DNA from 4 places in the Enterobacter sp. TMH.L2 genome. Region 2 is predicted to be linked to each of the others. Evidence: predicted binding sites of a transcription regulator. Region 2 holds the regulator's gene; each other region holds the start of a gene.

What was found. The regulator PurR, encoded in region 2, represses purine synthesis genes. The targets are predictions, from matches to a motif close to CANGCAAACGTTTGCNTG.
Region 1: the regulator PurR is predicted to act here: its motif matches at 1,383-1,400, upstream of ACREYP_RS17355 (nucleoside-specific channel-forming protein Tsx).
Region 3: the regulator PurR is predicted to act here: its motif matches at 2,735-2,752, upstream of ACREYP_RS22100 (nucleobase:cation symporter-2 family protein).
Region 4: the regulator PurR is predicted to act here: its motif matches at 2,588-2,605, upstream of pyrD (quinone-dependent dihydroorotate dehydrogenase).

Annotation. Positions count from the first base shown of each region.
Region 1 covers NZ_CP193791.1:3,598,403-3,603,990, forward strand. The annotation lists gene nrdR (transcriptional regulator NrdR) at 1-354, opposite strand, end outside; gene ACREYP_RS17350 (SadB/YajI family lipoprotein) at 508-1,068, shown strand; gene ACREYP_RS17355 (nucleoside-specific channel-forming protein Tsx) at 1,616-2,470, shown strand; gene ACREYP_RS17360 (helix-turn-helix transcriptional regulator) at 2,512-3,213, opposite strand; gene ACREYP_RS17365 (VOC family protein) at 3,274-3,639, opposite strand; gene secF (protein translocase subunit SecF) at 3,772-4,743, opposite strand; gene secD (protein translocase subunit SecD) at 4,754-5,588, opposite strand, start outside.
Region 2 covers NZ_CP193791.1:2,727,233-2,732,820, reverse strand. The annotation lists gene punC (purine nucleoside transporter PunC) at 109-1,311, opposite strand; gene punR (DNA-binding transcriptional activator PunR) at 1,426-2,364, shown strand; gene purR (HTH-type transcriptional repressor PurR) at 2,361-3,386, opposite strand; gene cydH (cytochrome bd-I oxidase subunit CydH) at 3,679-3,768, shown strand; gene sodB (superoxide dismutase [Fe]) at 3,851-4,432, opposite strand; gene ACREYP_RS13050 (C40 family peptidase) at 4,603-5,448, opposite strand.
Region 3 covers NZ_CP193791.1:4,609,833-4,615,420, reverse strand. The annotation lists gene ACREYP_RS22105 (AsmA family protein) at 1-1,168, opposite strand, end outside; gene ACREYP_RS22100 (nucleobase:cation symporter-2 family protein) at 1,291-2,682, opposite strand; gene gltS (sodium/glutamate symporter) at 2,911-4,113, shown strand; gene recG (ATP-dependent DNA helicase RecG) at 4,110-5,588, opposite strand, start outside.
Region 4 covers NZ_CP193791.1:3,113,689-3,119,276, reverse strand. The annotation lists gene ssuD (FMNH2-dependent alkanesulfonate monooxygenase) at 1-910, opposite strand, end outside; gene ACREYP_RS15095 (sulfonate ABC transporter substrate-binding protein) at 907-1,884, opposite strand; gene ssuE (NADPH-dependent FMN reductase) at 1,877-2,452, opposite strand; gene pyrD (quinone-dependent dihydroorotate dehydrogenase) at 2,700-3,710, shown strand; gene zapC (cell division protein ZapC) at 3,864-4,406, shown strand; gene ACREYP_RS15075 (YcbX family protein) at 4,403-5,518, opposite strand.

The sequences.
Region 1 (5,588 bases), 870 kb from region 2:
CTTTTTGAGCTGCTCCATCACCAGGTTACCGATGAGTTTACTCGGGATTTCGCGTTCGCCGGTTGCTCGAAGGTGCGACTTAATATGGCTGATGGCCATTTCCACGTCGTCAGAATTGACCGGACGTTTTTCCAGCGCTTTCAGGATGCCGCTGCGCAGTTTGTCTTCGTTAAACGGCTCGCGCACCTCATTACTCTTCACCACTCTCGGCATCACCAGCTCCGCAACCTCGAAAGTCGTGAAGCGTTCGTGACAGACCAGACACTGGCGCCGACGGCGTACGGAGGAACCTTCACCCACCAGGCGAGAGTCAATAACTTTGGTGTCCACGGCGAAACAGAATGGGCAATGCATAGCGTTTCCTGCTGGGATTATAAAGATGAACAATAGTTTACCGCGAAGTTGCGGGAGTACAAAGACAGCGCCGACACTGCAACATCAAATATGACTTTTCAAGCGCGAAGAACTACGCTTAAATCAGCGAACCTTAGCAAGGAAAAACTAACCATGACAAAGACTTACTTAAGAATTATCCTGGTTTCAAGCCTGATAAGCCTGACCGCTTGTGCCCAGCAAACTGAAGTGCGCCAGATGCGCAGTCAAATTGGTTCGTTAAATCAGGAAATGACTAAACTTAGCCAGCAAACGGTGAAGCTGACCCAGCAGAATGCCCTGAACGCGAAGTCGACCAGCGGCGTTTATCTGCTACCGGGTTCAAACACGGCAGCGCGCCTCAACAGCCAGATAGGTAACCTGAAAATGTCGCTGACAAACGTTGCGGCTGAAGCCAACGGCACCCGCGCCACGCTGCTGATTCAGGGAGAATCCAACGATCCGCTGCCGGCATTTAGCGGCAAAGTAGAATGGGGGCAGATCCAGGGCACCACCGACAGTTTCCAGGAAGTTAACGTGCAAACGCAGTCCATAGACGCCCCGGCCAGCATTCTCGCCCCAAGCGACGTGTCGATTCCGCTTCGCCTGTCCGGTATCACGCCCGATCAATTAGGGTTTGTGCGCGTCCATGATATCCAGCCAGTTTCTTCCGCGCAGCCAGCACCCGCGCAATAATTCTTTCGCCCCCTTATCCGCCGCTCGCTTCAACCACAGCTTCGCTTCTTATCCTCCCCCTGGCCCTCTCCCTAAAAGGGAGAGGGAATAAATCATCGGCAGTTTTCCCCCTCTTCCTCCGGGAGAGGGCCGGGGTGAGGGCTGAAGTCACCCCACTCATCCGCAAAAATGTGAAAGCAAAAGATGACTAAGAGACATTTTCCGGCGAGGCGCGCCTGTCACACTCTTTCACACCCCCCGCACAATATGTGAAGCAAACCCCCTGTTATCATCTCGTCTTTATAGTGATCCATATCACACTTACATGTAACAACTGGGCATACGTTTGCGTAATTTGTCGAAGCAGGTACAATCACGCCGTTTTTAATGTGCGCAAACGTGAACGCAATCGATTACGCATATGAGAAGAATGTGAAATAGAACATATTTTTGTGAGCAGGGATTTCTATAATAGTCGCGCTGCAAAGGTCCTTCCCTGAGACCGGCGGCCAGGGATGACATCTCACATCCGCATCGCACCAAAATTACGTAAACAGTGGCTAAAAATATGAAAAAAATTATTCTGGCAGCCGGCACCGTTCTGGCACTTTCCAGCTCTTTCTCTGCCAGCGCAGAAGAAGCAAAAAACAGCGAATACCTCTCCGACTGGTGGCACCAGAGCGTTAACGTTGTCGGCAGCTATCACACCCGTTTCGGGCCGCAGCTGCGCAACGATACCTACCTGGAATATGAAGCGTTCGCCAAAAAAGACTGGTTCGATTTCTACGGCTACGTGGATGCGCCAGTCTTCTTCGGCGGCAACACTCAGGCGAAAGGGATCTGGAACCACGGCTCCCCACTGTTTATGGAAATCGAACCTCGCTTCTCCATCGACAAGCTGACCGGGACCGACCTGAGCTTTGGTCCGTTCAAAGAGTGGTACTTCGCGAACAACTACATTTACGACATGGGTCGTAACCAGGCTAATCGCCAGAGCACCTGGTACATGGGTCTGGGTACCGACATCGATACCGGCCTGCCAATGAGCCTGTCGATGAACGTGTATGCCAAGTACCAGTGGCAGAACTACGGTGCGTCTAACGAAAACGAGTGGGATGGCTACCGCTTCAAGGTGAAATACTTCGTGCCGATTACCTCCCTGTGGGGCGGTAAGCTGAGCTATATCGGTTTCACCAACGTTGACTGGGACTCTGACCTGGGCAACGAGCAGTACCGTACCAATAACTCCGTTGCGTCCAGCCACATCCTGTCGCTGAACTACGATCACCTGCACTACTCCTTCGTGGCCCGTTACTTCCATAACGGCGGCCAGTGGAAAGATGGCGAGCAGCCGTTCTTCATGAACGAACGCGTGAAGTCGACCGGCTTCGGCTACTACGTGGTTGTCGGTTACAACTTCTAATCACCACCACTTGTAAAAAACCGGCCCGCTGGCCGGTTTTTTTATTTCTCAGGCAGGTAACCTTTGGCCTTCTGAAGGGCAATAAAAGCCTGCAGAGAACGATCGTGTCGCTCCTGAAACACATTTCCTGTTAAATGAATATCCCGGCAGCGATCCAGCCTGAAGCTACGATAATCATTCCGAGCCTCGCACCAGGCCACCAGCAGCCAGACCTCTCCCCAAAATGACAGCCCCAGAGGGTGAATATCCCGCTCCGTCAATTCCCCTTTTTCATCCTCATACAGCAAATGAACAACCTGGCATTTGTCGATGGCGGAATGAAACAGATCGAACCGGGCTTTCACCTGCGGAAACTTGTTAAAATTTGGCGAGATAATACGGCTGCGTTCGGCAACCCGACGCTTTTCCGGGGTGAGCACTGCGAGAAGCTTTTCATGCACGGACTCGGCAGATTTCGCCAGCGTTTCTCCGCTCCAGGTTTGCACCATTCTTAACGCCGCAATCACCGCCTCCACCTCTCCGGTCGTCAGCATCAGCGGTGGAAGATCGTACCCGGCCAGCAGGCGATAGCCGCAGCCAGCCTCCCCTTCTATCGGCACGCCGGAGAGGGAAAGATCCTGAATGTCGCGGTAGACAGTCCGCTCTGAGACTTCCAGCCGTTCGGCAAGCTGTGCAGCCGTCGTCAGGCGCCTGCCGCGTAGGATTTGCACTATCTGAAATAATCGATCGGCTCTTCGGCTCATGGATGTTCCGGAAAAAATAAGGCCTGCCCGAGCGGCAGGCTTTAGCGTCAGTATTGAGGCTTAAACAGGCTGATGCAACCCAACGCGATTGCCTTCGCTGTCGATCATTAACGCAATCGTGCCGATATCATAGGGCAGCACCTGAGGACCAAAGTCCAGCCGGCCTCCCGCCATCTCTACCTGCTGTAATGCTTTAACAATATCGGGCGTATAAAGATAAATCACCGCGCCAGTCGCAGAAGGCACAAACCGCTCCCCTTTCACTAAAGAACCACCGGTGGCCGGTTGGTTATACGAAAATACAGCATTCTCCACGCCGGCTATCGTTTCGCGACGAAATTCAGCGTTCAGTACTCGTTGGTAAAAAGCGACCGCTCGCGCCATATCGGTAACGGGGATCTCAAACCAGTTGATGAGTGTGCTCATTGTTTTTCTCCTGTGTTGTCAGTAACCACGAGTCTACTGGCCCCCTCCTGACACCATACTGTCAGGAGAAAAACACCAGGCGAAAAAAAACCGCAGCTCGAAGGCTGCGGTTTTATCAAACGCTTAACGCTATTACGGCAGAATGGACGGCTGATCCGCCCCTTCTTTCTCTACCTTTTGCTGCAGCATGTGCTCGCGCTTCATGCCCAGTTTCAACGCCAGCGCAGAGGCGACGTAGATAGAAGACACGGTACCGATGGTGACACCGATAAGCATCGTCAGGGAGAAGCCTTTCAGCAGCGCCCCACCGAACAGATACAGCATCAGGATAACCACTAAGGTGGTACCGGATGTGATCAAGGTCCTTTGCAGCGTCTGGGTCAGGGAGACGTTAAAGATCTCGTAAGGCGTCCCGCGGCGGATCTTGCGGAAGTTTTCACGAATACGGTCCGAAACCACGATGCTGTCGTTCAGCGAGTAGCCGATAACCGACATCAACGACGCGACGATGGTCAGGTCAATCTCAATGTGGAACAGCGACAGCACGCCCATGGTAATTACCACGTCGTGCGCCAGCTTGATAACCACACCGGCAGCCAGACGCCACTCGAAGCGGAACCCAACGTACACCAGAATCGACAACAGCGCGACGAGCAGCGCCATCGCACCGTTTTGAGCCAGATCCGCACCCACGCTTGGGCCGACAAACTCAATACGCTTCACTGCCGCATTCTGACTGGTCGCTTCGTTAATCACGCTCACAACCTTGCTGCCGAGCACCTGGCCGCCAGTTTCGCCTTTAGCAGGCGGCATGCGCACCATGATGTCACGGCTGCTGCCAAAGTTCTGCACCAGCGGCTCTTCAAAGCCCGCCTTCTGCAGCGCGGCGCGCATGGTGTCCAGCTCGGCTGGTTTTTCCAGCCCGATTTCGATAACCGTACCGCCGGTAAAGTCCAGGCCCCAGTTGAAGCCTTTCACGCCGATAATCGCGACGGAAAGGATCAGCAGGATGCCGGAGATGCCGAAGGCCCAGTTGTCCCAGCGCATAAAGTCATAGACTTTACGGCCGTGGTTCAATTGTTCAACAGTATATTCCTGTGCCACAACGCACTCCTTAGATAGACAGCTTGTTGATGCGTTTGCCGCCGTACAACAGGTTCACGATGGCACGGGTGCCGACGATTGCGGTAAACATCGAGGTCGCAACGCCAATACCGGTGGTAATAGCAAACCCTTTGATCGCCCCGGTGCCCACGGCATACAGGATGATAACTTTGATAAGCGTGGTGATGTTGGCATCGAAAATGGAGCTGAACGCGCCTTTGTAGCCTTCATCAATTGCCTGCTGTACCGAACGTCCGTTTCGCAGTTCTTCTTTGATACGTTCGTTAATCAGTACGTTGGCATCCACCGCTACCGCAAGGGTTAAGACGACACCCGCAATACCCGGCATGGTCAGCGTCGCCCCCGGCAGCAGGGACATGATCCCCACAATCAGCACCAGGTTAGCCAGCAGCGCAGAGGTCGCAATCAGGCCAAACTTCTTATAGAAGAAGAGCATGAAGATGATAGAGACCACCAGACCCGCCAGACACGCTTCCAGGCCCTGCTTGATGTTTTCCAGGCCCAGGGTTGGACCGATGGTACGTTCTTCAACAATCTGAATCGGCGCAATCAGCGCACCAGCACGCAGCAGCAGAGAAAGCTGGCGAGCTTCATTCGGGTTGCTGATCCCGGTGATGCGGAAGCTGTTACCCAGGCGAGACTGAATGTTCGCCACGTTGATAACTTCTTCTTCTTTCATCAGGACGGAACGGCCATTCGCGTCTTTCTTACCGCTGTCCTTGTACTCCACAAAGAGGGTTGCCATCGGCTTGCCGATGTTGTCTTTAGTGAAGTTAGACATGATGTTACCGCCAGCGCTGTCCAGGGAAATGTTTACCTGAGGC
Region 2 (5,588 bases):
TTGATAAGGCTTATCGTAGAACCGCAATTACTATAAGCCCGTTTAATTGAGGGTTCAATGGAATATTGTTAGCAAGCTAATCACACAACATTCACATTATCATGCAGGTTACTGTGCGCGGGACAGCTCGCTGTGGCCCTTGTTGGGTGCTTTGCGTTGGGCCGCGTGTTGCAGGGCATAGCCCAGACCAGCAAGCAGGACTGTCGCCAGCATCACGCTGGTGGTGGTCAGCAGCGGCGTAGTGACCAGCCAGGAAACCATTAAGCTTGCCAGGAAGCAAAGCCCAAGCTGCAGGGTGTTTTGCAGGGCAGCGGCTTTCCCGGTTGCCTGCGGGAAAGGCAGCAGAGCCGAGGACACCACGATAGGGTAGATGGCGCCGTTCGCCGCGGCCATCACGCAGAACGGAATAAGCAGCAGCGTCAGATCAGCATGGCCGCTCACCGCCACGCCCCAGGTGGCGACCACGCTCAGGGTATACAGAGCCAGCAGCCACGGAAGTAGCTGTTTGCCACTCCACTTTTGCAGCGCGCTGCGGCAGCCATAGCCACCAACCAGGAAAGCGACAGTCTGCGGCATGTAGCTCAGGCCAATCGCCGCGGGGCTGTAGCCCATCTCATTCAGAATAAATGGCGAGCCGGTAAGCCAGGCGAAAAAGCTGGCGGAACAGGCGGCGTAAATCAGCACGTTGCCACCGTAAACGCGGGAACGTAATAAAGAGAAGAAGCTGACTTTATTGTTTTCGGTTTGCCCGTGGTGCTGAATCCGGGGCTTGAGGCGCAACGTGGGGATCATCAGCAGCAAAGCGACGGCGAACAGCACGGCAAAAATAGCCTGCCATTCAAAATGGTTCAGCAGCCAGCTGCCCAGCAGCGGGGCCAGCGCCGGAGAAAGCCCGACCAGCGGCATGATGGTGGCAAAAATGCGGCCAGCGCGGTTGGCGGGATAATAATCAGTCACCAGGGCCTGCCAGCTAACGGCGGCTGAGCAAACGCCCACGGCCTGAACAAAGCGAAGCACCAGCAGCGTGGTGGCATCCTGCACCCAAAGCATTCCGATACAGCCGACGGCAAACATGGCCAGGCCAATCAACAGCACAGGTTTACGCCCGAAGCGGTCGGAAAGCGGGCCCCAGATTAGCTGGGCAAAAGCAAAGCCGGCGAGGAACAGGCTCAGGCTGGCACTCACGGCGGAGGCGGTGGTACCCAGATCTTGTTGAATGGCGGCAAAGGCGGGCAGGTACATGTCGGTGGCCAGGAAACCCAGCACGCTCAGCCCCGCAAGCCAGATAAGAAATCCCTTTGATGGTTGCATGTTTCACTCTTGATTTTGATAGCAGGTTAACGGGGCAGGAGTCTACGGAGTGCAAAACCGCTTGTGAAACGCTAATATTTGCAAATTGCATTCAAATTTTTTGCAGGCAGAAATATGTGGTCTGAATATTCGCTGGAAGTGGTTGATGCCGTGGCGCGAAACGGCAGCTTTAGCGGTGCAGCCCAGGAGCTTCATCGCGTGCCTTCTGCCATTAGCTACACGGTGCGTCAGCTTGAAGAGTGGCTGGCCGTGCCGCTGTTTGAACGGCGTCATCGGGACGTTGAGCTGACCGCCGCCGGGGCGTTTTTTCTCAAAGAAGGTCGGTCTGTTATCAAAAAAATGATGGCAACGCGCCAGCAGTGCCAGCAGATAGCCAACGGCTGGCGTGGGCACCTGTCCATTGCGGTAGACAATATCGTTAAACCTGAGCGTACTCGCCAGCTGGTGCTGGATTTTTATCGTCATTTCCCGGATATCGAGTTAAGGGTTTCCCAGGAAGTGTTCAACGGCGTGTGGGATGCGCTTGCCGACGGGCGAGTTGAGGCGGCGATTGGCGCCACGCAGGCTATCCCGGTCGGGGGGCGTTACGCATTTCGGGACATGGGGGCGCTAAGCTGGCGCTGCGTGGTTTCCGCTGACCATCCGCTTGCGAAACGGGAAGGTATTATTCTGGATGATGACATCCGTCCCTGGCCATCCCTTGTGCTGGAAGACACATCCCGTTCGTTACCCAAGCGCATTACCTGGCTGCTGGACAACCAACGCCGCGTGGTGGTGCCGGACTGGGCGTCGGGGGCGGATTGCCTGACGGCGGGATTATGCATTGGTATGGTGCCGACGCACATTGCCCAGCCGTGGCTCGTCAGGGGCGACTGGAAAGAGCTGATGCTGGAGAATCCATTCCCGGACGCGGCCTGCTGCTTAACCTGGCGGCAGGACGATGCTTCGCCCGCTTTGAGCTGGCTGCTGGACTATTTGGGTGACAGTGAGACGATGAATCAGGAGTGGCTGCAGGAGCCGGGTAACACATTCCCGGCCCCCGAAGAGGCTTAGCGGCGGTAATCGCGGAACGGACCGTCGGCCACCGAGCGGCGTTCAATCAGACGAGGATGGACTTCAATCGTCTGCGACTCTTCGCGCTTATTAATGATGCGGTCGAGCAGCATGTTAAACGCCGTTTCGCCCAGGCGCTCTTTCGGCTGGTGGATTGTGGTCAGCGCCGGAGAGAAATAGCGGGCGTTGCGCACGTTGTCATAGCCGATGATAGAAATGTCCTGCGGCACGCGCAGCCCCATTTCGTCTGCGGCGCAAATTGCACCCATCGCCATAATATCGCCGCCGCAGAAAACGGCGGTAGGGCGATGCGGCTGGTTAAGCAGTTGCTGCATGGCGCGATAACCAGACTCTGGTTCGAAATCACCCTGAACCACCCAGTTATCTGGCACTTTGATATTGGCTTCTTCAAGTGCCTTCAGGAACCCTGCATGGCGGCCGCCGCCGGTATTTCGCTCCAGCTGACCCGGAATAGCACCGATATCGCGATGGCCACGTTCAATCAGGTAGCGGCCCGCAAGGTAGCCGCCGTGGAAGGCATTATCGACCACGGAATCGGTAAAGTCCGCACGAGCTTCGCCCCAGTCCATCACCACCATCGGAATATGGCGGTACTCTTCCAGGGTTGAAAGCAGCGTCTCAGGGTATTCGGAACACATGACCAGCAGCCCATCCACGCGTTTTTGCGCCATCATGGACAGGTATGCACGCTGCTTTTCAAAGTTGTTGTGCGCGTTGCCCAGAATCAGGGTGTAGCCCTTGGCGAAACAGCTGTTCTCAACGGATTCAATAATTTCCGCAAAATAAGGGGCTTCGCTTGAGGTAGCAAGCAGGCCGATGGATTTGGTGTGGTTGACCTTCAGGCTGCGAGCCACGGCGCTAGGCGAATAGTGCAGCTCTTTGATGGCTGCCCAGACGGCGTTGCGTGTCTCTTCCGCCACAAAACGGGTCTTGTTAATGACATGTGACACAGTGGTAGTGGAAACGTTTGCGCGCTTCGCTACGTCCTTAATCGTTGCCATTAGATGTCACTCCAGACCATATCGTAAACTCCTGATAACTCATGTGTTAAACGTTTGCCTTCGCTAACTCCTGGGGCAACACGTTGGTTCCAGGCCTGTCGGGGATGCGACATACAGCGGGAGGAGGGCGTTGCCGGGCGATACGCGGTAAATTAGCGAAGGATTTTGGCTTATCCCGGGGCAAAGTGGAAGAGGGAAAACCGATATCTGTGCAAATCCAGCAGGATTTTTATCGCTAATTGTGGGAAAATCACCCCACATACACTTTGTAGGGAAATAAAAGGAGCTTACGATGAGTACCGATCTGAAGTTTTCCGTGGTGACTACGGTTATCGTACTGAGTCTGATTGTTGCCGGGGCGCTAACCGCCGTCCTGCACTGATTTACAAAGGGCCGCTTTCGCGGCCCTTCTCGTATATAGAAGAAAAGCGTTGCTTCCCTCCTTCGTGGTTAACCGCTAAAAATCAGCCTGCCAGGTTTTGCGCAACAAATTCCCAGTTGACCAGCGCCCAGAAGTGGTCGAGATAAACCGGGCGAGCGTTGCGATAATCGATGTAGTAAGCATGTTCCCATACGTCCACGGTCAGCAGCGGTTTTGCTCCGGTTGTTAATGGGGTACCTGCGTTAGAGGTCGAGACGATAGCCAGGCTGCCGTCGCTATTTTTCACCAGCCATGTCCAGCCGGAGCCGAAGTTTTTGATGGCCGCTTCGGTGAACTGCTTTTTAAAGGCTTCCACGCTGCCAAAAGCGTGGTTGATGGCTGCCAGCACGTCACCGGTCGGCTCCCCGCCGGCATTCGGCGCCAGGCAGTGCCAGTAGAACGTATGGTTCCAGACCTGGGCCGCGTTATTGAAGATCCCGCCGTCAGATCCTGTCACGATCTCTTCCAGCGTTTTACCTTCAAACGGGCTGCCTTTGATCAGATTATTCAGGTTAGTGACGTAGGTCTGGTGGTGTTTGCCGTAATGGTATTCGAGGGTTTCGGCTGAGATATGCGGTGCCAGCGCATCTTTGGCATAGGGCAGGGCGGGTAGTTCGAACGACATGGCTTCACTCCTTGTTATTTTGCTTCACAATATAGCTACATTTTGTGTGGTCATAAGGTTAGCAAATTACGAGAGTGCAAAAAAGCGCAATGAAACAACAAAATAAAACAGCCCGTGCCGGGCTGTTAATATTTTAATCAGTCTGATTAGCCCGAAAGGGCGCGATAAGATTAACGAATAGTTTTTGGCGTCATGACCCGGCGGGCGCCCACGTAATGGCGCTGCCAGTAATCTTCGCTCAGGGAGGTGATCTGAATATCGCGGCCGCTGCGCGGGGACTGAATAAACTTCCCGTTGCCAACGTAGACGCCAACGTGATCGGCGGTGCCACGGCCCTGGGTACGGAAGAACACCAGGTCACCGCTTTCCAGTTCGCCGCGGTCAACGGAGGAGGCATCGCGCAGGTGATACATTTCGTTGGCGGTGCGTGGAATACGGATATTCACCAGATCTTTATAAGCGTAATAAATCAGCCCGCTGCAGTCGAAACCTGTGCGTGGGGAAGTACCTCCCCAGCGATACGGTTTTCCAATTTGCCCCATCAGCTTGTTCATGGCCGTTTTTTGCGCTTTCTGCACGCGCACTTTATGCGCCTGCGCTATGGTCAGATTTTTTTCCGACTTCACCTTAACGCACTGCTTTTTATGCCCTTTACGATGAGTGCATTTTTCAGTGTACGCAACGGAGGCTGAGGCTGGCTGTAGGGCTAATTTCTGCGAGGTTTTTTTGCTGCTAGTTTTAGCGAGGGTGCTGCTTTTGCCTGAGGTGGTGTGTTTTGCCACTTTGGCTTTCGCCGGTGAGGTTGTTTTTTTACCGGACTTCTTTGTGGAGGCTGTGCTGACCTTCGGTTTTGCTTTTTCTTTGCCCTTGTTGCTTTTACTGGTTGTTGTCTTGGCCGGATGGCCTTTTTGTGCAACAGGATGGCGGGCGTGCTCGGACGCCTGCGCCAAAGGTGTATAGGGCAAAGCAAATAGCAGAGCACATAGCGTGATAGAGATTTTATTTATCCGCGCCACTCGTCAATCCCCTGATAAATGAAGACACGATGCTAACCATCATGCCTGCGTATGATTTTTGCGAAACCCGACGATTCTAATGCATAAAAGCCGATAATGTTAATAGGCAAATACTATTTAACGGTCAAAAGTGGAAGCTA
Region 3 (5,588 bases), 1.9 Mb from region 2:
TTGCCGAAAACTTTTTCACCGTAACGCTGTTCAACCAGTCAGGCAGTTTCTCCATCCACAGGGCCTTCCAGTTGGACGGGAGCGTGTATTCCAGCCCGCCTACGACCACTTCATCCATCACCGCTTGATTACCGTCGCGCAACCATTGCCCGGAAGCTCGTACCAGGCCGCCCTCCCAGCGCGAACTAAATTGCCGGAGCGTGGCACCTGCCGGGGCAAAATCGACGTTCACGATCGGATCCTGCAAATGCAGCGAACCGTTAATGAATTCGCTGGCGTTCATCGACAGCTGGCCGTCATCGCTTTGCCACCCCCCGTTTGCCAGCGACAGATTCCGCAGGCTAAGGGCAAGGTCGCTTACCGCCCACTCTTTCCCTTCCAGTCGTGCATCGGTTATTTCAAGGCGATCGATAGTTAACGAGGGAACAGATGTTACTGGCGCAAGAAAATCGGTGAGTGATTTTGCCGTTTGAAGGCGAATGTCATTGAGGCGCAGGCTGCCCACCTGCCATGAGCCGTCGGCGTTGCGGTGGGCATTACCCGTCAGCGAGCCGCGAGCAACGTCCGCCCCGATAGTGGTCAGCGTGACCTGTTCATTATCCAGCGTCCCTTGCAGCAGGACGTTGCTGGCGTTAATCCCGTTGAGCGTCAGAGAACCTGCGCTGAAAGCGATAGTGGCCTTGTTACCCAGCACTTTTCCGGCCTGCGGCAGCCAGGGGGCCACGCCGCCTTCAACGCGCTGGGCGCTGAGATTCCACTCGCTATCCGGGCTGTTAATCGCCATATCATGCAACTGCAGCTTATCTGCCTCAAGCGGGAGTGGAACCGCATTTGCGCTGAGATTTAACGTCCCTTGCTGGAGCAAAATAGTGTCGACATAGAGAGGCTGAGAAAACTGGCGCGTACTCAGGCCAATATCCACGCTCTTCGCGACCAGAGTAGCGGGCTGGCCGGTGCGGCCAAAAGTAACGTTATGGAACACCAGATGGGTGGGCGAAGACCAGTCATGCGCCATCTCATTGAAAGAGAGGTGGTAGCTCGTTTTTTCATTCACCCAACTGCTAATTTGGCCCGCGCCCCAGCGGGTTTGCAGCAGGATGTAAAAGGCAACCAGCGCCAGTATCACAAGGCCCAACAGGATAAGAACCAGCTTTCCGAGGAATTTCATTGCCTTCCACCCCTTTCAGTTTCGCTAAGGGTGTTATGCCCGATTTACCGCTGTAGCTCAAGGAGGGGATTGTCAAAGGAGATTTCGCGCCGGCAAAAAATCATTGCCGGCGCGTAAGGGCGTTACTCTTTTTCTGGCGGGAAAATCAGATTAAGCACGATGGCCGTGATCCCACCGGCAGCAATGCCCGAAGAGAGTAGGGTTTTCAGCCAGTCAGGCGCGAACTGAAGGATCAATGGCTGCTGGGATACGCCAAGGCCAACGGCGAGCGACAGGGCGATGATCATAATCGCGCGGCGGTTCAGCGGCTCGCGGGAGACGATACGCACCCCGGAAGCGGCAATGGTGCCGAACATCACAATCGTTGCGCCGCCGAGAACAGGTTCAGGAATATGCTGTACAAAGCCGCTTACTGCCGGGAACAGGCCCAGCACGATCAGCATCAGGGCGACAACAAAGCCCACATAGCGGCTGGCAACGCCGGTCAATTGAATAACCCCGTTGTTCTGGCCAAAGCAGGAATTCGGAAAGGTATTGAACACGGCAGAAACGCAGGAATTCAGACCATTAGCCAGTACGCCGCCCTTCAGGCGTTTCATGTACAGCGGGCCGGAAACGGGCTGTTCGGAGACGTCGGAGGTGGCGGTGATGTCGCCGATGGTTTCCAGCGAGGTCACCATAAACACCAGCATCAGCGGGATCAGCAGGCTCCAGTCGATGCCAAGTCCGTAATACAGCGGCGTAGGAACCATGATGAGGTCGGTGTTCGCGGCCTGAGTCGTGGCTGGCAGCATGTCCAGAGCCCAGGCGAGCAGATAGCCCACGGCCATCGCGATGACCAGGGACGCTACGCGCAGGTACGGATTACGCTGGCGGTTCAGCAGGATAATAACCAGCAGAACTGCGCCTGCCAGCAGCAGATTTTTCGGTGCGCCGAAAGTGTGATCGGCCATGGCGCCATAGCCACCGCCGATAGAGGTCAGCCCAACCTGAATCAGGGACAGACCGATAATCATGACCACCACGCCGGAAACCAGAGGAGTGATGATACGACGAGCAAGATGCAGCACGCGTGAAATCAGCATTTCCGTGCAGCTGGCAAGCATCAGCGTGCCAAAGAGTGCCGCCATCATCGTCGGCACGTCCGCACCGCCATTTTTCAGCGCCATGCCGCCCATAATCAGCGGAGAGACAAAGTTAAAGCTGGTGCCCTGAATCGACAGCAAACCTGAACCTACTGGCCCCCAGGCTTTGATCTGAATAATCGAAGCCACGCCAGAGGCAAACAAAGACATGCTGATAATGTGCTGTGTGTCCGATGCCGGTAACCCCAACGCCTGGCAAATTAACAATGCCGGTGTAATCACAGCCACAAACATCGCCAGCAGGTGTTGGCAGGCGGCAAAAAGGGTTTGTGGCAGCGGCGGGCGGTCTTCAAGGCGATAAATTAGTTCGCTCGGGCGAGTCTGCGCAACCGGTTGCGCATTATCTGACTCTACGGCATTCACGGACATCAGTGACGATCTCATGGCTGGAAAAGCGCTGATTTTAACGGACTGAACGGCAAAAGCAAACGATTGCTAGCCTGATGGGATAAGAGCGAAATGTCATAAATTGAGCATTAGTTATAACGGCGGCGCATTTTTTGGTTAAAATGCGCCGGCTGATTTCATCCATGAAGGAAATAACAGCGAAGGATAATTAAGCGCGAATGATGGATGCGCAATAAAAGGAGTCCTGCAATGTTTCATCTTGATACCCTTTCTACCCTGGTGGCCGCCACGTTAGTGCTGCTTCTGGGGCGTAAAATGGTCCACTCGGTCCCTTTCCTCAAAAAATACACTATTCCTGAACCCGTGGCCGGTGGGCTGCTGGTGGCGATAGCCCTGCTTGTCCTGAAAAAGAGCATGGGCTGGGAAATTGAGTTTGATATGAGCCTCAAAGATCCTTTGATGCTCGCTTTCTTTGCCACAATCGGCCTGAATGCGAATATCGCCAGTTTGCGCAAAGGCGGGAAGGTGGTGGGGATTTTCCTGTTTATCGTCGTTGGGCTACTGGTCATGCAGAACGCCATTGGCATCGGTATGGCCAGCATGTTGGGGCTCGATCCGCTGATGGGGCTGCTGGCCGGTTCGATAACGTTGTCCGGCGGGCACGGTACCGGTGCAGCCTGGGGCAAACTCTTTACCGAACGCTATGGTTTCCAGAATGCGACGGAAGTCGCTATGGCCTGTGCGACTTTTGGCCTGGTGCTGGGCGGTTTAATTGGTGGCCCGGTTGCCCGCTACCTGGTTAAACATTCGTCTACGCCGAATGGTGCGCCTGAAGATAACGAGATCCCCGGCGCGTTTGAAAAGCCAGATGTCGGGCGGGTCATTACCTCTTTGGTGATGATTGAAACCATCGCCCTGATTGCTATCTGCCTGACGGTGGGGCGTGTCGTTGCGGGGTTATTGCAGGGCACACCTTTTGAGCTGCCGACGTTTGTCTGCGTGCTGTTTATTGGCGTGATTCTCAGTAATTTGCTCGCGGCCGTGGGTTTCTATCGTGTCTTCGAACGGGCGGTTTCCGTACTGGGCAACGTCAGCCTTTCGCTGTTCCTGGCGATGGCGTTAATGAGCCTTAAACTTTGGGAACTGGCCTCTCTGGCGTTACCGATGCTGGCTATTCTGGCCGTACAAACGTTGTTTATGGCGCTGTACGCTATTTTTGTTACCTGGCGTTTGATGGGCAAAAACTACGATGCGGCGGTGCTGGCCGCCGGTCACTGTGGTTTTGGCATGGGCGCCACACCGACGGCGATTGCTAATATGCAGGCGATTACCGAGCGATTTGGTCCGTCGCATATGGCATTTTTGGTGGTGCCGATGGTGGGGGCGTTCTTTATCGACATCGTGAATGCGGTGGTGATCAAGCTGTTCCTGATGCTACCGCTGTTTGCTTAAGCGTTGGAGTAACGCTCGGTTTCCGGCATCCAGCGTTCTATAAGCGCCTTAGCCTGTTCAGGATAGCGTTCGTGGATGTGGCGCGCCAGGCGCTGAACCTGCGGGATCATTCCCTGGTCCCGCAGCAGATCGGCCACTTTGAATTCTGCGTTACCCGTCTGGCGAGTTCCTAGCAGCTCGCCAGGCCCGCGGATCTCCAGGTCTTTTTGCGCGATCACAAAACCATCATTACTGTCTCTCAGCACCTGCAGGCGAAGCTGTGCCGTTTTGGATAGCGGGGATTTATACAGCAGCACGCAGTGAGAGGCCACGGCGCCACGGCCAACACGGCCGCGGAGCTGGTGGAGTTGCGCAAGCCCTAAACGCTCAGGATTTTCGATGATCATCAGGCTGGCGTTGGGCACATCCACGCCGACTTCAATCACCGTGGTGGCGACCAGAAGATGCAGTTCGCCCTGCTTGAATGCCTGCATTACCGCCTGTTTTTCCTGTGGCTTCATGCGCCCGTGTACCAGACCAACGTTAAGCTCCGGGAGGGCGGTTTTTAGCTCTTCCCAGGTCACTTCCGCAGCCTGGGCTTCCAGCAGTTCAGACTCTTCAATCAGGGTACAAACCCAGTATGCCTGACGTTTTTCGTCGCGGCAGGCGTTGCGTACTCGCTCAATTATCTCGCTGCGGCGGGTGTCCGCTATTGCCACGGTAGTGACTGGCGTTCGTCCCGGCGGCAATTCATCGATGACTGAGGTATCGAGGTCAGCATAGGCAGTCATCGCCAGCGTGCGTGGAATCGGCGTTGCGGTCATGATCAGCTGATGAGGATGGAAGCCCTGAATCTGACCTTTTTCCCACAGCGCCAGGCGTTGATGCACGCCAAAACGGTGCTGCTCATCAATGATAACCAGCGCCAGCCCGGCAAACTGAACCTGCTCCTGGAAAATAGCGTGAGTGCCAACCACCATCGAAACCTGGCCGCTGGCAATGGCTTCCTGTTGCGCAATCCGGGCTTTGCCTTTTTGCTTCCCTGCCAGCCAGCCTACCTCGATACCTAATGGTTCAAACCACTGACGGAAGTTATTGGCGTGTTGCTCAGCCAGCAATTCTGTGGGGGCCATCAGGCCAACCTGCTTACCGTGTGCGATAGCACGAAGGGCTGCCAGGGCGGCAACCAGCGTTTTACCGGAACCTACGTCGCCCTGCACCAGACGCATCATAGGTACGTCCAGCGCCATATCTCGTTCTATTTCTGCGACGACTCGTTCCTGAGCCCCGGTAGGCTTAAAGGGCAGGGCAGCAAGTAACTGGTTTTTTAGTGCGTCGTGATTAACCAGCGGTAGCGCATGGTAGCGCTGTGCCCCGGCTCGTAGCGCCAGCATACTCAGATTATGGGCAAGTAGCTCTTCGAGGATTAATCTCTGCTGAGCCGGGTGTTTACCGGTTTCCAGATCGGCCAGTTTCATGTCCGGCGGCGGCCTGTG
Region 4 (5,588 bases), 390 kb from region 2:
CGGTGCCAGCCCCACCACGAACCAGACCGACACCGGCCCAAAGATTAGGGCTGATCTCCAGCTTGTCTCGCTTACCGCCGTGCAGGGCGGCCATGCGCTGTTGCCCGACGGAGTCGCTGCGGGCAAAAGCGGCCTGTGCCTTGGCGATGGTGATGTCATCGAGGTGAGAAATAAGCCGGTTTGCCGCCTGCCACGCTTCTTCGTTGGTTTCGCGCACAATAACGTGCAGGCGAATACCAAAGCGAACTTGCCGCCCCCGCGCTTCAGCTTTCGCCCGAACTTGCTCGATCTTTTCTTTTACCAAATGTGGAGGTTCGCCCCAGGTCAGGTAAAGGTCAACCTGCTCGGCCGCAAGATCCTGAGCGGCATCGGACGATCCGCCAAAATAAAGCGGTGGGCGAGGTTGCTGTACCGGGGGATAAAGCAGCTTCGCGCCTTTGACCTGGATGTGTTTGCCGTCATAGTCGACGGTTTCACCTTCCAGGACGCGTCGCCAGATGTGCGTAAACTCTGCAGAGGCCTCATAGCGCTCTTCATGGTTTAGAAAAACGCCTTCCGCAGCCAGTTCTTCAGCGTCGCCCCCGGTCACCAGGTTAAACAATGCTCGCCCGTTGGAAAGGCGATCCAGCGTGGCGGCCTGGCGAGCGGCAAGAGTAGGGGAGACAACGCTCGGGCGCAGTGCGACCAGGAACTTAAGCCGTTGAGTGACCGGGATCATTGAGGCCGCCACCAGCCAGGCATCCTCGCAGGAACGCCCGGTCGGGATCAGCACGCCGGTGAAGCCGATGCGGTCTGCAGCCTGAGCTATTTGCTGCAGGTAGCCATAGTCGACCGGACGCGCTCCCGTGTCGCTGCCAAGATAGTGCCCATCCCCGTGTGTAGGTAAGAACCAGAACAGATTCAGACTCATGACTTAGCTCCTTGTGTCGTGCCGGCGGGTTGCCAGATGCGGGTTCGGATATCGACTTTCTTTGGAACAAGGCGATTTTCATAAAACAGGTCGGCGGTATTTTGCTGTTTGGCGGCAGTCGCTTCGTTGACCGGCGTAATTTCTGAAGGAGGGCGATGGTCAAAATAAGTGGCGATGACTGCTTCAGGCAGGCCCATCGTTTTGGCGAGAAGCGCTACGCTTGCTGCCCGCTGTGTGCGGGTGAGCGCGTCGGCGTCGCTAAAGGTTTTCAGTACCTGTTGAAGAAACGGGCCGTTCGCTTCTGCATAAGGGCGGGAAGCTAAATAGAACGACCCGGTTTGATTCAGCTCGCTGCCGTCCGTTAAGACGCGAACGCCGCCGTTTAACAGTGCCGCCGAATAGTACGGATCCCAGATAGCCCAGGCATCGACGTTCCCCTGCTGAAAGGCCGCGCGGGCATCGGCGGGGGTCAGGTAAGCGGGTTGAATATCGGAAAACTTCAGTCCGGCTTGTTGCAACGCGCGCAGCACCAGGTTGTGTGAGCTGGAGCCTTTCTGGAAGGCAATCTTATGGCCTTTTAAATCCGCCACGGTTTTCAGGGGGCTATTTTCGGGGACCAGAATCACCTCTGCTTTCGGTTTGGGCGGCTCGGCACCTACATACAGCAGATCCGCTCCGGCGGCCTGCGCGAAAATAGGCGGGATATCGCCCGTGCTGCCCAAATCGATGCTGCCGACGTTCAGTGCCTCCAGCATTTGTGGCCCGGCGGGAAACTCAATCCACGAGACTTTGGTATTCGGGTATTGCTTCTCCAGGAGCTGGTGGCTTTTGGCTAACACCATACTGACGGAGCCTTTTTGGTAACCAATGCGCAGCTGTTCCGGGCCGCTGTCCGAGGCGTTGCTATAGGTTGAAAAAGCAAGCAGGCCGGCAAAAGCGAGCCATGGAGAGCGGCGTTTAAGCAAATTAAACATGGCTCACCCCTCGGGCGTTAAACGGCGAAGGTACCGCAAAGTCACGGCGGTGGAGCGCCTGCCAGAAGGTTTCCAGCGCTTCGTCCAGACGTTTTTGTAGGTTAGGCGTGAACTGAGGTTTGTGCTGGTAATCGGCTATCTGGCCGTCGTCGGCGAAAACGCCGTGCAGGATCTCCTGTGCTTTGAGCGCATTCAGCACCGGTTTAAGGGCATAGTCCACGGCGAGCATATGCGCCACGGTACCGCCGGTGGCGAGAGGCAGAACAACCTTCTTCTCTAAGGCGCGTTCGGGGAGCAAATCGAGCAGCGTTTTTAGCGCGCCTGAAAACGAGGCTTTGTAAACCGGCGTGGCGATAATCAGGCCATCGGCAGTGCTGAGTTGTTCGGTGAGCGCCAGCAGCGCCGGGCTGTCGAACCTTGCATAGAGCAAGTCTTCAGGCGCGAAGTTCTGTAAGTGCCAGTGATAAACTTCAACATCAAGGGCGCTCAGCTTCTCCCGCGCATACTCCAGCAGCGAGCTGGAACGGGACGGGTAGCGAGGGCTTCCGGCCAGGGTAATCACACGCATCACGACTCCTTATAACTAATTGTTTGCTTTTATCTAATATTGATAACAATTAGCGTGATACTCGCAGAGATGATTTCCATGGCTAAGTGATTTTTCCGGGATAGATTTGCGAAAAAGCGCATATTGCGCGCCGGGAAAGAAAACGTTTGCCTCTATTCAGGCTTTTTTGCGACAGGTCAATTCCAATCATCCCCCGGATCGTGAATAATAACGCCCCGGTCTGCACACCGGGAATCCAGGAGAGTTCATGTACTACCCCTTCGTTCGTAAAGCCCTTTTTCAGCTCGATCCAGAGCGCGCTCATGAGTTAACTTTTCAGCAATTACGCTTTGTCACCGGAACGCCGCTTGAGTGGCTGGTGCGTCAGAACGTGCCGTCAAAACCTGTGACCTGCATGGGGTTAACGTTCAAGAATCCGCTCGGCTTAGCCGCGGGCCTGGATAAAAACGGGGAATGTATCGATGCCTTCGGTGCGATGGGCTTTGGCTCCATTGAGATTGGCACCGTGACGCCGCGTCCGCAGCCGGGGAACGACAAGCCACGTATCTTCCGTTTGGTGGAAGCCGAAGGGCTGATTAACCGAATGGGGTTTAATAATCTCGGGGTGGATAACCTGGTCGAAAACGTAAAAAAAGCGCATTTCGACGGCGTGCTCGGGATTAATATCGGCAAGAACAAAGATACCCCCGTTGAAAAGGGGAAAGACGATTATCTGATCTGCATGGATAAAATTTATCCATATGCTGGCTATATTGCGATCAATATCTCATCACCGAATACGCCAGGGCTGCGTACTTTGCAATATGGTGAAGCGTTGGACGATCTTTTAAGCGCCATTAAAAATAAGCAACAAGCGCTGCAAGAGATCCACCATAAATATGTTCCCGTGGCGGTGAAGATCGCGCCGGATCTTTCTGAAGAAGAATTGATCCAGGTGGCAGACAGTTTAGTTCGCCATAATATTGACGGGGTCATTGCAACCAATACTACTTTAGACCGCAGCCTTGTTCAGGGCATGAAACACTGCGATGAAACCGGGGGCTTAAGCGGGCGTCCTGTACAATTAAAAAGCACGGAAATTATTCGCCGCCTGTCTCAGGAATTAAATGGCCGCCTGCCGATTATTGGCGTAGGAGGGATTGATTCCGTGGTTGCCGCTCGCGAGAAGATGGCGGCTGGCGCTTCGTTGGTTCAAATATACTCAGGCTTCATTTTTAAAGGCCCACCGCTGATTAAAGAAATCGTTACCCATCTCTGATCATTTACCTTTTACAGACAACCAGGGCTTTATTTTCGGTCCTGGTTGTTTTATATTCCGCTACTGTTGCTTATTTAAACATATTGGTCTTTTATTAATATGGTAAGAATTTGAGTGGCAATTCAGCAGCGGGATAAATGAAGGGTAAGCATTATGCGAATAAAACCGGATGATAACTGGCGTTGGTATTTCGATGAAGAGCACGATCGAATGATGCTCGATTTGGCCAATGGTATGCTTTTCCGTTCGCGCTTTCCTCGTAAAATGCTAACCCCGGATGCCTTTGAAAATTCAGGTTTTTGTGTTGATGATGCGGCGCTTTATTTCTCCTTTGAAGAAAAATGCCGTGATTTACCGTTAGGGAAAGAGCAGCGCGCCGAGCTGGTGCTCAACGCCCTGGTAGCGATTCGCTTCCTCAAACCGCAGATGCCAAAAAGCTGGCATTTTGTCTCCCACGGCGACGGCTGGCAGCCAGAAGTAGGGGAAGGGGCCTGCGTGTGGCTAAGCGAGAATATGCAGCAGGTGAACCTGCTGGTGGTGGAAACCGGCGACAATGCCGCACTTTGCCTGCTTGCTCAGCAGGGGCTCACGTTAGCTGGCCGCACGATGCAGCTTGGGGATGCCATTAAAGTGATGAATGACCGGCTGAAACCACAGCCTTTAAGCAGCGGCCTCAGTCTCGATCAGGCCGTTTAGCGCGACGCCACGCTCACATTCCCTGTAGGCACGCAGCTGCAGCATAAAATGGTGCCGTCCGCGCCAATGGCGCCTTTCTTCAGTGCTTTCACTTCGCCATCCAGCAACCTAACCCGACAGCTTCCGCATATCCCGGCCCGGCAGGAATAGGGGACGCGAATCCCTTTGTTTTCCAGCTGTTCCAAAAGAATCTGTTGGTTATTGCCCCGGAACGTCGTGCCTTCCCAGTCGATGCTGACGCTGCTTTCAGGCTGGCTCTGAGGTTCGAGGCTTTCCACCACTTCGCCGGGGCCATAAACATTCGCCGGCCTGTGGGCCAGCACCTCCAGCTCGTCGCCCACGCGAATAACTCCGCTGTTACGGGCAATCAAATTCTGACCAAAATCGACTGCGCCGCTATTATCCTGCGCGGTGCGGAACCCCTGCAGCGTTTTGAGCGGTTCTCCACTCGGATGTTTCAGGCCGCGTTCCGGGCTAACCGTCGTAAAAATACAGCGGCTGCAGGGTTTAGCCACGTCGAAAGTGACCCCGCCAATACGCACGACTTTCCAGGTATCCTCCGCCCACGCAGAGGCACCGGTCACCACGATATTCGGGCGAAACTGGGTCATTTTAACGCTGGCGGGGCAGCGGTTTTGCAGGTCGCGCAGCGAAGCTTCGTTGGTCAGCAAATAAGGGAAACCGTCGGCAAAAGAGAGCGGCACTTCTTCGTGGCGTTTCACCCGGCGGGTGGGCTGCTCACCAACCCAGCGCAGCTGCACCGGGCGAGAGAAGAACCCGCTCAGCCACTGATTAATTTCATCGGGCGCAATGAGCGCGGTAAAGTGCGTGCCCCAGACTTCTGTCGGCTCAGGCGTTGCGGCGAAATCAGCAAAGCGAATGCTGGCCGAGCTGCCGTCCGGGGCGGATAAATAAAGGCCGTCATGCACGAATGCGGGAGTGAACAGCACCATCTGCGGATGCTGGCGGGCGGTAATAAAGGTGCCATCCAGCTCGGTAATCATAAAGATGCGATCAAAGGCCAGGCCGCTGGTGGTTGCCTGCGCGTGGGAGAGCGCCAGGCCGCGCATAGATTTTACCGGGTGAATAAAGAGTTGAGACAAAGTAATCACGGCGCCCTCCGTGGGAAGTAAATATAAGAGGGCAACTTTATGACATGCGTTGCGGATTAGCTATAATGCG